DNA from 3 places in the Paenibacillus sp. FSL R7-0302 genome. Region 1 is predicted to be linked to each of the others. Evidence: riboswitches for the same ligand, from Rfam matches in the RefSeq annotation. Region 1 holds a riboswitch; each other region holds the start of a gene.

Region 1 (4,175 bases):
GGCGGGAACTCCTCCGTCACGCGTATACGAGGTGACGGTGGAGCTTTCAGCAGGCGCGAAGCTGGCAGCAGGTGATATGATCACCGCCGGAGGCTACTCGCTGAAGCTGGCGGCAGATCCGGGCAGCGCCCCGGAGGCCACAGCCACAGCCGCGCCTAGTGCAGAGCCATCCGCTTCCGCAAGCCCGGAAGCAGACACGGATGCAGAATAAAGCAGCGGCAACAAGCTGGCTGTTTACATTTTTTAACTAGTGCGATCGGGTAACATTACCTTCAGAGATAGGTGTACTCTGTACAACTAAAAACAGTGAAAAGAAGGGCAGACCTATCCTAACTGTATTCCATACAACTAAATTTGCCCGAATGGGCGAAAAGCCGGATACAGAAGCATTTTAGGTGCACGAAATACAGCTAAAAGTACATTTGGCGGTAAATCAGACGATTTAGTTGTACAGATTGCATTTAAGCATACAGTGTGCACCTTCGTCGGGGTACGGCAGACCCTCAGCAAGCGAAGGAGTTAAATTAAAGACTGATTAGTTTAAACCTGATGATCGGCTAGCGGCTCATCCTACTTTACCTTATCGTAGTGCATTTATTAGTGCTCCGGCAGGCTGGAATATATGGAATGTAGCAGATAGGTATGCTGGTGTCCGTAAGAAACTGCTTTATCGCACTTTGTACACTAGAATCAGGCATATTGGAGCTTATATGGCGTTCTGTTGTATTCGGTACATTAGATTTTGGAAATTCGGCCCGGCGGAGGGTTCTTTGCCACAATCGATTGTATGAAATGCAGCAGAATGCGTTATCGGCCGCTTTTACACCAATTCTAATGTACATAATACAATCGCCTGCTGCCGCTGTCTCCGCTAGTACCGCCAACGTCTTAATTAACCAGCAGAAGAATGACTCCATAGTCCTGAATAGTACGATGTGCCGGGGTAGCGGGCATGTGCTGTTCAGGATTTTTGCTGCGGAATAGGCGGGGTCTCGGGGCGGATGGAATAGATATAGCTTGTCTATAGACATACATGGAAATAGTCGATATGATGGTTTGAGAATCTTAAAATTTAATAAGCTTTGGGAAAAGGTGCGGATGTCTAAGAGACCGTACGCTGTTGCCAGCAGATGCTGGCAGGGCTATTGTCTTATAGAGGAATCTGCTTAAAAGGGAAGCCCGGTGCAAGTCCGGCGCGGTCCCGCCACTGTAAATACGGAGCAACTCCTGAGGAGCCACTGTCTGCTAATGGGATGGGAAGGCGGGGGAAGCGGTGAAGTATGAGCCAGGAGACCTGCCTTTTTCGTTGTTGTTTCTATTCTTCGGGGGTAAGAATGTGGAAGCAGATGCTGATATTGGCGAGGGCTGTATATGCTGTATTGTATGTTAATGCGGGAGAGCAATCGGCTCCTTCAGCCGCCCTGTATTGTATTCTTCCCCGGCCGCCCTGCACAGGGCGGTCTTTAGGTTGCCGCTCTATTTGCGTAAGGAAGCAGGATTCATCCATTCTATTTCAGGAAAGAGGTTAGTTATGAAGAATCACTCTCTATCATCCAGATTCACACGGCTGGGACTAGCTGTCATTATGCTGTTCGCACTGCTCGGAGCAGCCGTAGTCCCGGCAGGACAAGCTGCTGCTGCACAGGTAGGCGGAACTTCCGCATCCGCGGTATCCGCTCTGCCCGCAAGTGAGGCAGCCAGCGTAACCGCTGCGGTCTATGCTACTGCGGAGTTCATGCTGAAGAACGGAGTCCAGTCGGACTGGCAGGCGATTGGCCTTGCGCAAGCGGGCTACAAGGTTCCAGCCGGCTATCTGAAGGCGCTTGAGGGCAAGGTGGCTGAGGCTAAGGGTGTTTTTGCCAGAGCTACGGACTATGCCCGGATCACGCTGGCTGTTAAGGCACTGGGCGGCGATCCGGCGAATGTGTCAGGCTATAACCTGATCGAGAAGCTGTACAATAACGATAAAATTACGGGCCAGACGCTGAATAATCCGGTCTATGCACTGCTGGCTCTGGATTCCGGCAGCTATACGATCTCGGCCAATGCGAAATGGACACCGTCGAAGCTGCTGGCAGAGATTCTGGCGAAGCAGAACCCGGACGGCGGCTTCACCCTGACCACGGGTGCGAGTGATCCGGATATGACAGCGATGGTGCTGAACGCACTGGCTGGACACAAGCAGGAAGCGGCAGTGAATGCTGCTGGTCAGCGGGCGGCAGCCTGGCTGGCTAAGGCACAGGATAAGAACGGCGGATATGGCGACAGCAGCGAGAGTGTAGCTCAGGCCATTATCGGTCTGTCTGCCTTCGGCATTGATCCTGCAGGAGCAGATTATACGAAAGGCCAGATTAATCTGGTCAGCAAGCTGCTGAGCTTCAGCGCAGAGGGCGGCGGATTCGCCCACACTGCAGGCGGCAGCTCCAATCCGCTCTCTACAGAGCAGGCGCTGGAGGCTTTGGTAGCGTACAAGCTGTTTGGAACAGGCGGTAAGCTCTTTGACTTTAGCGGCACACCAGTGAAGAATCCTCAGGTAAGTGTCTCCGTTACTGTTGAGGGTCCAAATGGAACCTTGGCTGAAGGCAGCGTATACGCTGGAAATGTGCTTACGGCACTGGACAAGACAGCAGCAGCCAAGCGCCTGGCCTTGGTCAATGAAGCAGGCAATTATGTGACGGGGATCGGCGGCGTGACTGCGGGTACGTTTGGCGGATATGATGGCTGGATGTATGTAGTCGCACGCGGCGGAGCATGGATCTATCCAAGTGTAGGCATGGGCGACTTCGCACTGGAGGAGAATGACCGCATTGTGGTCTACTATGGCGGGGACAACACGCAGGTGGTTGATGCCGTAACCGTGACTCCCGCACAGCCGCAGCCTGGACAAGATCTGAAGGTGCAGGTAACCCAGAAACAATGGGTCTGGAATGAGGCGACCTTCACCTCCGATCCGGTAACCTCACCGGCAGCAGGCGTACAGGTAACCATTGGCGGTAAAACAGCAGTTACAGATGCTGCAGGCGTGGCTGTTGTGGCCGGAGGACTGCCAGCGAATAAATATACCCTGACGGTTACGGGATATCTGAAGGATAAAACCCCAGCCATCGTCCGTCATACGGTCCCGGTAACCGTGGCTTCTGCTGCGGCGGACCGTCCGGCTTTTGCCGATGTGAAGTCGATCTCGCCTTGGGCGCTGGAGTCGGTATACACGGCGTATGACCGCAAGCTGATGAACGGTGTGAGTGAGGACAGCCTGCTGTTTGCACCGAAAAAGAATATTACCCGTGCTGAATTTGCAGCGCTGCTGCTGCGGTTAACCGGGAACGAGCCGTCTGCGGCGTCTTCTGCTGGGGCCTTCAGTGATGTTAAGGCCGGTACATGGTATTATGGAACAGTGAACCGGGCGAAGGAGCTAGGAATCATCAGCGGTGTGACGGCCAAGACGTTTAAGCCGGACGGGCTGGTTACGCGCCAGGATATGGCTGTGATGATGGTTAGAGCTTTTAAGCTGGATGCGGCATCAGCTGGAGCAGGAGCAGGAGCAGGTAAATTCAGCGACGAAGATAAGATTAGCGACTATGCATTGTCCGCTGTCCGTACGGTGACGGGACTTGGATATATGAGCGGCACCGGCGGCGCATTCGAGCCTTCCGCAGTTGTAACCCGTGAGATGGCTGCTGCTGTGGCGGTTAGATTGCCTTAGTTGTAGGGAGCAGCAGAGTTCGGTAGGTAGAGTAAGATCAGCTTCAATATACAGCTATACTACCGCAGGAGGCACTGAACGAACTCTGGAGCCGACGATAAGTGGAAAAATGACATCTAATTTGGCCGGATTTGCTGCAGAGCGGGAGCTAGTTGGATAAACGACACTTATTCAGGCTTGAAGCTGCAGAAGGATGAGGTATGGGCAGAATTAGATGCCGGAAATCCAACTAAATTCTTTACAGGTGCGTAATCTGGATTATTAAGAGTAGAAAATCCAACTAACGCACTCATGCCGATGAGCCGATGAGCCGTATAGGGTTGCCGAAGCGCTGAAGGCTCGTTTGACGGACGGCTTTGCTTGGAATTCGTTTGGATATGTGTTGAAAAGTAAGCATAAGGTGTATGAAGGAACGGGAACAGGCTGACTGCCCCCGTTCTTTTCCCTTTTTGTGGAGGTGTGCAGGTAATGT
Region 2 (4,175 bases), on a different contig from region 1:
TCAGCCGAGAAAAAAGGGTCCCCGCCCGCCAGCGTCAAGCCGTCCAGCAGCGGATTGCCTGCAATCTCTTCTATGATCTCCCGCCGCCGCTCCGGGGTGAAGACTTCCCCGAAGTTAAAGTTCCAGGTCTTCGGGTTGAAGCAGCCCGGACAGCGGTGGCGGCAGCCGCTGAAGAAGAGGACGGCCCGCAGGCCTTCCCCTTCATTGATCGACTCCGGGTAATATCCGCAGATGTTCATAGATGCTTAACACGGTCCCGGACTTCGGCCTGCTTGGCAGCATTGAAGCGGGTCTGATAGTCACCGGTCAGATACCCGGTAACCCGGCGCAGACGGCGGATATGGGTGGTATCCTCATGGGCATTGCAGGTCGGGCAATTCGTGCCGATGACCCCTTCATAGCCGCAGCCGGAGCAGCGGTCAATCGGATGGTTAATGCTGAAGTAGCTGATATCCTGCTCCAGCGCATATTTGATGATTTTGACAAAGGCTGCAGGGTTGCTCCGGGCATTACCGTTCAGCTCGACATAGGAGATCGCTCCGGCGTTGCAATATTCATGGAACGGGGCTTCCAGGCTGATCTTCTTGGCTGCGCTCAGTTCATGGTAGACCGGAATGTGGAACGAGTTCGTATAATATTCACGGTCGGTTACCCCAGGGATAGAGCCTAGCACCTTGCGGTCGATCTTCGTGAACTTGCCGGATAGACCTTCGGCCGGTGTTGCAAACAAGGTGATGTTGAGGTTAAGCTCCTCGCTCTTGCGGTCGCAATATTCACGCATGTGGCGGACGATGGCTACAGCCTTAGCATGGATGTCCATATCTTCGCCGTGGTGCTTGCCGTACATGGCCTTCATGCATTCCGCCATCCCGATGAAGCCCAGTGACAGACTGCCGTGCTTCAACAGTTCGCCTACGCTGTCATCAGGGGCAAGCTGCTCGCCGCCCTCCCAGACGCCTTCCCGCATCATGAAATCGGAGGCCTTGGCCTTCTGGGAAGCCTGAATACGGAAGCGGTGCAGCAGGCCGTCCAGCGCAATATCCATATAGTGATTCAGGTCGTCGAAGAACCCTTCTTCATCAGCAGCGAGGCGGCGGCCGGTTATCGTGCCGTGGGCCAGTCCAAGACGCACCAGGTTGAGCGTGTTGAAGGACAAGTTGCCTTTGCCGGAGCAATGGTTGCGTCCGAAGCGGTCGCCGAGCACACGGGTCCGGCAGCCCATCGTAGCGAACTCGGTATCCGGGTCGGCCGGATCGTAATACTGCATGTTCAGCGGAGCGTCCAGATTGGCGAAGTTCGGATACAATCTGCGCGCCGAGCACTCCGCTGCCTTCAGGAACAGCTCATAGTTAGGGTCACCCGGCTGCTGGTTGATACCTTGCTTGCATTTGAAGATCTGAATCGGGAACACCGGCGTCTCCCCGCTGCCCAGTCCATTCATCGTGGCCGTCAGCAGCGAGCTGATCACAAGCTGGCCCTCCGGGGAGGTGCAGGTGCCGTAGTTGATGCTGGTAAAAGGAATCTGGCCGCCGGAGCGGCTGGACATCGTATTCAGGTTATGTACCATACTCTCTGCGGCCTGCAGGGTCTCGCTCTGCGTCTCCTTCAGGGCAAAACGGAAGGCCCGCGGATACTGCTCAGCCAGATCGCTGCGGCTCATCGTAATCTCCCCAAGCTCCGAACCCTCTGCGTTCTCCTCGAAATACTCCAGACCTTTGCGGAAGAGCTTGGAGAAGGATTTGGTAACATAAGGGGCCAGATCATAATCCAGCTTGTTGGCGGACACACCGCCGTACTGCGCATTCTGCTGCGACTGGAAAATAATCGCCACCAGCGACATCGCCGTCATAATCGAGTTGGGAGGCCGTACGCTGCCGTTGCCGGTGTTGAAGCCTTCACGGAGAAGCCGTTCGAACGGGATGAAGATGCAGTTGGTAGTACCGATGGCGTATTGATCCAGGTCATGTACATAGACGACATTATCCAGGGTAGCCTGTACCAGCTGCGGCGGCATGGTGAAGTTGCGGGCATACCATTTGGAATATTCACTGCCGAACTTGCTCATTTTGCCGGAGAAGCTCTCCCCGTTCAGGTTGGCGTTCTCGCGCAGCAGATCCAGATCCCGGCTGTCGATAATATCCCGTCCCAGATGAATGACCTCTTCCAAAAGATCCTCCTGTGCAGCTTGTCCTTCGTTATAACGTTTCTCCAGCAGCGTCATTATATAACTCTCTCCTCTCGGGTATTGTAAGCGTTAAAAAAGCACCCCCGGCCGGGAAGGCCGGAAATGCCCGAATGCATGATGCAAAGATCCGGGAAACGGAAATTTGCCTGTGGTCTGGGTGGAACATACGAGCAGACACAAGGGCGATAGCTTACGCCCGTTCTTGTATATTCCGCAGAGCCGATACCTGAAAATAATCCCCGATCGTCCTCAGGTATCGGCAGCCTCTGACCCGAATGACGGAAGGCTAACTCTGCTATTGCAGGCCGCATACGGACACCTCCCCTGTTCCTCGCAGGAGTCTAAGCGGTGCCACCGAAACAGGCAGGTCTCCTGGCTTCCGGCAACTCCTCCGGCGCCTTCCCGGGGGGCTTATTCCGCCCCTTAGTGGCAATTAGCCGGAGAATGCGGCCCTGGGCATCGCACCCTGGGAGCATCCGGTTACAGTGGCGGGACCGCAGCGGTTTTGCACCGCGCTTCCCTATTAAGTCGCACCTCTATTACAAGAGGTGAAACACCCGTTTCTACTATATTTTGTTGTTATCTATTAAAACTACCGCAATATATTGTGTTTGTAAATGTTTTTTTGCAATCCCGCACGGGGAGCGGGTTCGGCGCTTTTACTCACAGCTGATCCACAGTTAGTCCACAGGTAATCCACAACTTTCCTCTGAATCTGCCGTGAATGTTTCATAAAATCTCCGAAAATACGCCACAAAGAATCCATAAATAGAGTGCGTCTAATCCTGGTAATCATTTTGACGGATATTAATAGAATAGAGAGGGTGCAGGTGATTTGTAGCAAGCCTGGCGAAGCGTTACAATAAAGAGGAAAAGTTAGAGGCAGGCACATCAGATCATTAGGAGGCAGTTCACAATGGCAATTGGCGAAGTGACCGTTGTTCCGGTTGGGACAGGCAGCACCAGTCTCAGCAGCTATGTGGCCGAGATGCAGCGCGTGCTGGAGACGGTGGAGGGCATTACCTATGAGCTTACTTCCATGGTACGATTATTGAGGGTCCGGTAGCGCGGATTCTGGCTGCGGTAGAAGCGCTGCATGAGTCGCCGTTCACCGCCGGGGCGCAGAGAGTCTCAACCTCGCTCAAGATCGATGACCGGCGCGACAAGACCTCGACCAGCCGCAGCAAGCTGGAATCCGTGGAGCGCAAGCTACAGGGGGAGTAGCGGGAATATAGTATCCAATCAGAAATGACGATAAGGAGCGGATTCTTCATGACAACAGCAGCACAGCAGATCGGAATTCAAATGTATACACTGCGCGACCAGACGGAGCGCGATTTCCTCGGCACACTGGCCAAGGTGGCAGAGATGGGATACCAGGCCGTTGAATTCGCCGGTTATTTCGGTGTATCTGCAGGGGAACTGCGCCGTAAGCTGGATGAACTCGGCCTGGCTGCTCCTTCGGCGCATGTAGGTCTGGACTTCAGAAGCCTGGATAAGATGGAACAGGCCTTAGCCAAAGAGATTGAATACGCGGTAGAGCTCGGACTGCAATATATAATCACCCCGTCGGCACCGCTTCCTCCGAACCCTACTATAGAGGATGTAACGAGGATCATTCCATTCCTGGAGAAAGCCTCCGAGATGGTCCGGGCAGCGGGAATGCAATATGGCTATCACAACCATGATTATGAATTCGCAAAAGTTGACGGCAAGGCGGTCATCGATATCTGGCTGGAGCGGATTCCTGCGGAGCAGATGCTGGCAGAGTTCGATCTGGGGTGGGTATACAGGGGCGGAGCCCGGCCCGTAGATTATGTGCAACGGTACGCCGGACGTGTTCCGCTGGTCCACATTAAGGATTTCGGAGCAGACAACGAAGAGACCGATCTCGGGAAGGGAGAGGTCGATTTCCGGAGCGTCTTCGAGATCGCGGAGCAGAGCGGAATTCTCTATTATATTGTGGAGCAGGAGGCCTATGAGGTATCTT
Region 3 (4,175 bases), 1.0 Mb from region 1:
TAGCCGGTTCAGCCATGCCGCTGCCGCGCAGCCCGAACGATACATCCTCCAGCGGAGTGCTGAGGATCAGCTGCTGCTCGGGGTCCTGGAAGACCAGGCCCACTTTCCGCCGCAGAGCGGCCAGCTCTTTTTTGGAGTAGGATAACGCCTTCCCTCCATGCATAACCGTCCCCTGCTGCGGGCGCAGAATGCCGACGGCATGCAGGAACAACGTCGATTTGCCTGAACCGTTATGACCGAGCACCGCCGTCTTGCTGCCTGCGGGGATGGAGAACGTCAGTTCATTCAGCGCGGGCTCCTTCGTGTCAGGGTAATGGAACACCACCCCGTCACAAGCCAGACTATATTCCATATCCATCACTTGCTCCTCTAATGTGATTTGGCCGATCGGAAGTTGTTGTACTTTGCGCATGATTTCACCCCCGCGTCCACAGCCAGAGCTGCGCCAGCACCAGCACTGCTATCCCGGCATACGCCTGGACAGCATAGCGCCGCGGCACAGGACGCGCCGTATAAGGCGGCAGAATAATCTCATCGGTGAATCCGCGGGCCAGCAGCCCCTGCGATAATCCATAATAACGGTGCATGGTGTTGCCAAAAAGCGCTCCCGCCATAGCCGCAGTCTCACGCAGCTTCGCCTTATAGCCTCTACGGCCTCCGCGCAGCCTGCGGGCCAGCAGCAGCCCATGCGCTGCATCACTCAGCAGGAATAAGAAGCGGTACATAATCAGCATCAGCTCCAGAACAATCTGCGGCATCCGCAGCCTGCGCAGCACCTGCAAAAGCTCACTGAACGGAGTAGTGAACATCAGGAAAAAGAAACAACTCATACAGGCAGAGATTCTGGCCAGCAGCTCCCCTGCCCGCTGAAGTCCCGCCGCTGTGACATATACCGGCAGATTCAGTCCCGGAAGCGGGAATATTCCTGCCTCTCCCGCAGCAGGATGCCCGAATTCCACGAGCAGCGCCGGTACGCTAAGCGCATAGAACAGCAGCGCTGTGCCGAACAGCATGCCATAAGCACGCAAGGGAATACGGGCCTGCAATACACACCAGGACATCATCCATAGGGTGATTGCAGCCTGTAGTACCGGATGTACAGTGTAAGAGAGCAGGAACATCAGGGCTGCGAACGAGCTTTTCCACATCGGGGATAACTGGCGCAGAGCATTATTGTAGGAGAGAACGTCAATCCGCCGAATCACTTGCTGCTATGCTGCTTCGTCCCGCCCTGCTTGCCCTTGAGCAGCCCCAAGGTATAACCGATCACACCGGCACCAATCGCTGCCTGCAATGCAAACAGCATACTCTCCGTCTCACCCGGCAGCTCGGTCAGCGGCTTGAACCACGGCTTATAGTCAGGATTCATCTCGGTAATCACACCTTCAGCCGCATCATCGGCCCCGCCGAATTCCCCATTGACCAGCAGCAGCGGCAGAATAACCAGCAGAATAACAACCAGCAGCATCAACCCATTTTTCCATTTATTGCTCATTAGGCTCTTCCTCCGTTCACCTTGCGTTTCAGAAGCGACAATTCATTCGGACTATACGATTTCAGCCAGTTCCAGAGCAGTACCGTCAACAGCCCTTCACTGATGGCCAGCGGGATTTGCGTCACGGCAAAGATGCCCCCGAATTTGAGAAAAGAAGCCAGCACGCCGCCATCCGCCGCCGGAAAAGCCACCGCCAGCTGAAAGGAAGTCACTACATACGTACTCAGATCCGCTACCGCAGCCGCACAGAACAAGGCCAGCTTCTCGCGGTCCGGCCGCTTCATCATCAGCTTATACACTGCATAGCCGGCAAAAGGACCCGCCACCGCCATCGAGAACGCATTGGCCCCAAGCGTAGTAATCCCGCCATGCGCCAGCAGCAGCGCTTGAAACAGCAGGACAATCGAGCCGATTACGCTCATGGGGAGCGGCCCCAGCATAACCGCACCAAGTCCGGTACCGGTGGGATGGGAGCTGCTTCCGGTGACGGAAGGCATTTTGAGCGCAGACAGTACGAAGGTAAACGCCCCGGCCAGGCCCAGCAGCAGCTTCAGCTCCGGATTCTCCCTTGTCATGGATTTCAGCTTGAAGATTCCGAGCACAAAGAACGGGATAAACGCCGCCCACCAGAACACCGCCCAGCCTACCGGCAGGAATCCTTCCATAATGTGCATTGCCCGGGCCGTCCCCGGTTCATTCAGCATAAAGTACACCGTAAATCCGGCAACCAGTGCCGCAAAGCTCCACCATCTGTGCTTTTTCATTTGTCACCCTCCATGTTTGTTGTTTTCCATTCAAAATCTTAAAACCCAAGTGGAAACATCTTTGCCGTCCTTTTATTAGGACGGTACGTTTCAGCGCGGAATATAAGGATGATTTATAGCGTGAAGCATAAAAATCCTTATATTCCAAAAAACCCACCCTAAAGGGTGGGAGTGTATGTACGCAGGCAAGTTCGATAGAGCGCGCTGCACGCAGCCAAGCGAAACAAGGTGCTTCTCATCGTCCCATCACTATGGGCCGTGTCCTTGTATCCCGCAGCTGTAAGCCGGGTGTCATCTCTAAGATTCCAAGATTCCTCCGGTCCATCAGGGCAGAACGCCTCTTCTCATTAACCTATCCGTACACCGCTCCTATCCGCGTAGAGTCGTGGTGTGCGTCGACAAGGTAGGTCTCCTGGCTTGGAATACAGGCGCCGCAGACTTCGTCTTCCCCGGGGCTTCCCGAGTGACCTCATGAAGTGCAGCTCTTCCATACAGTGGCGGGACCGCTCGGGAGTTTCACCCGATTCCCTGTTATCCCTTGCCGCTTCCGGCAAGAGCACCTTGTTTCATCGCTAATTCATCTCACATCATAGCGGACCGGGCTTAGCGTGTCTGTGATATAAATTGGAAAAGCTGGCCTGAAGCCAATCATGGCTTGTAGAAATTTTATTTGAGTAATATAATTATTAACTATATAACCTGAACGTGGAGGCATCCGATGAAACTTGATCTAACCGAACAATCCCTGCCCGTGTACGAGGCCCTGTCCAGTACCGTGCGCCTGCATATGCTGCGGCTGCTGTCCGAGAAGCCCATGAACGTGAAGGAGCTGGCTGCAGCCCTCAAGCTCAGCAGTGCGATTATGACCATGCATGTGCGCAAGCTCGAAGCCGCCGGGCTGATCCGCAGCCATATGGCTCCCGGCAAAAGCGGTCTGCAGAAGATCTGTACACTGGCCGCCGACGGGGCTGAGATTGTTTTTCCGGGACAAGCCCGGACTCCGCGCAGGGGGTACCGCAAGGACATTCCGGTGGGGCATTATTCCGACTTCCAGATTGAGCCTACCTGTGGACTGTCTACGACGGAGAGGGTCATCGGGCACTTTGACGATCCCCGTTATTTCTGGGACCAGGAGCGGGTGAACGCCGGGATTCTCTGGTTCGGCAAGGGGTTCGTCGAGTATAAAATCCCGAATTTCCTGCTGTCGAGCCAGCAGCCGGAGGAGCTTGCCATCACAATGGAGATCGCCTCCGAAGCCCCGTCGGTCAACAACAACTGGCCGTCGGATATTACCTTCACACTGAACGGACAATCGCTCGGCTTCTGGACCAGCCCCGGTGACTACGGAGATAATCCGGGAAAATACACCCCGGCCTGGTGGCCCGCACTCACCAATCAATACGGCCTGCTCAAGCAGCTGCGGATTACTCAGACGGGCACTTTCATGGATGGGCAAAAGCTGTCGGAGGTCACCCTGGATCAGGTAGGCATCCGCAACAAACAATGGACCTTCCGGCTCTCTGTCGAGGAGGATGCCGAGCACATCGGCGGCCTCACCCTGTTCGGTAAAGGCTTCGGCAATTACAACGAGGACCTTGTGTTTGAGTTGTTTTATACAGATGGCGTGGCAGATTTGCCGGGTTCTATATAAAGGCCTGCTTAGAAGGTAGGTAGGTAGGTAGGTAGGTAGGTAGGTAGGTAGGTAGGTAGGTAGGTAGGTAGGTAGGTAGGTAGGTAGGTAGGTAGGTAGGTAGGTAGGTAGGTAGGTAGGTAGGTAGGTAGGTAGGTAGTGGAGATAGATTAGTTAGACTAATTAGGTTAGTTTTCGATTCAGCTACTTTTGGAGCTAATGCTCCTCATTTCCGCTCATCGCCCACTTTCGGCCAATTCAGGTGCACTAGTGCTCCTCATTTCCG

What was found. A riboswitch is a leader RNA that binds a small molecule or an ion and turns the genes downstream of it on or off. The one in region 1 is predicted to bind cobalamin.
Region 2: another riboswitch for cobalamin. It lies ahead of MKY96_RS26450 (anaerobic ribonucleoside triphosphate reductase); the one in region 1 lies ahead of MKY96_RS24080 (S-layer homology domain-containing protein).
Region 3: another riboswitch for cobalamin. It lies ahead of MKY96_RS19730 (energy-coupling factor ABC transporter permease); the one in region 1 lies ahead of MKY96_RS24080 (S-layer homology domain-containing protein).

Annotation. Positions count from the first base shown of each region.
Region 1 is NZ_JBBOWB010000001.1:5,571,153-5,575,327, reverse strand. It holds gene MKY96_RS24085 (GAP1-N2 domain-containing protein) at 1-211, shown strand, start outside; cobalamin riboswitch at 1,123-1,316, shown strand; gene MKY96_RS24080 (S-layer homology domain-containing protein) at 1,532-3,703, shown strand; gene MKY96_RS24075 (hypothetical protein) at 3,871-4,175, opposite strand, start outside; gene MKY96_RS24070 (DUF4430 domain-containing protein) at 4,172-4,175, shown strand, end outside.
Region 2 is NZ_JBBOWB010000002.1:171,086-175,260, reverse strand. It holds gene nrdG (anaerobic ribonucleoside-triphosphate reductase activating protein) at 1-239, opposite strand, end outside; gene MKY96_RS26450 (anaerobic ribonucleoside triphosphate reductase) at 236-2,221, opposite strand; cobalamin riboswitch at 2,531-2,761, opposite strand; partial or broken gene MKY96_RS26445 (MTH1187 family thiamine-binding protein) at 3,102-3,409, shown strand; gene MKY96_RS26440 (sugar phosphate isomerase/epimerase family protein) at 3,458-4,175, shown strand, end outside.
Region 3 is NZ_JBBOWB010000001.1:4,555,487-4,559,661, forward strand. It holds gene MKY96_RS19715 (energy-coupling factor ABC transporter ATP-binding protein) at 1-412, opposite strand, end outside; gene cbiQ (cobalt ECF transporter T component CbiQ) at 417-1,205, opposite strand; gene MKY96_RS19725 (energy-coupling factor ABC transporter substrate-binding protein) at 1,202-1,495, opposite strand; gene MKY96_RS19730 (energy-coupling factor ABC transporter permease) at 1,495-2,259, opposite strand; cobalamin riboswitch at 2,645-2,838, opposite strand; gene MKY96_RS19735 (ArsR/SmtB family transcription factor) at 2,978-3,910, shown strand; gene MKY96_RS19740 (hypothetical protein) at 4,157-4,175, opposite strand, start outside.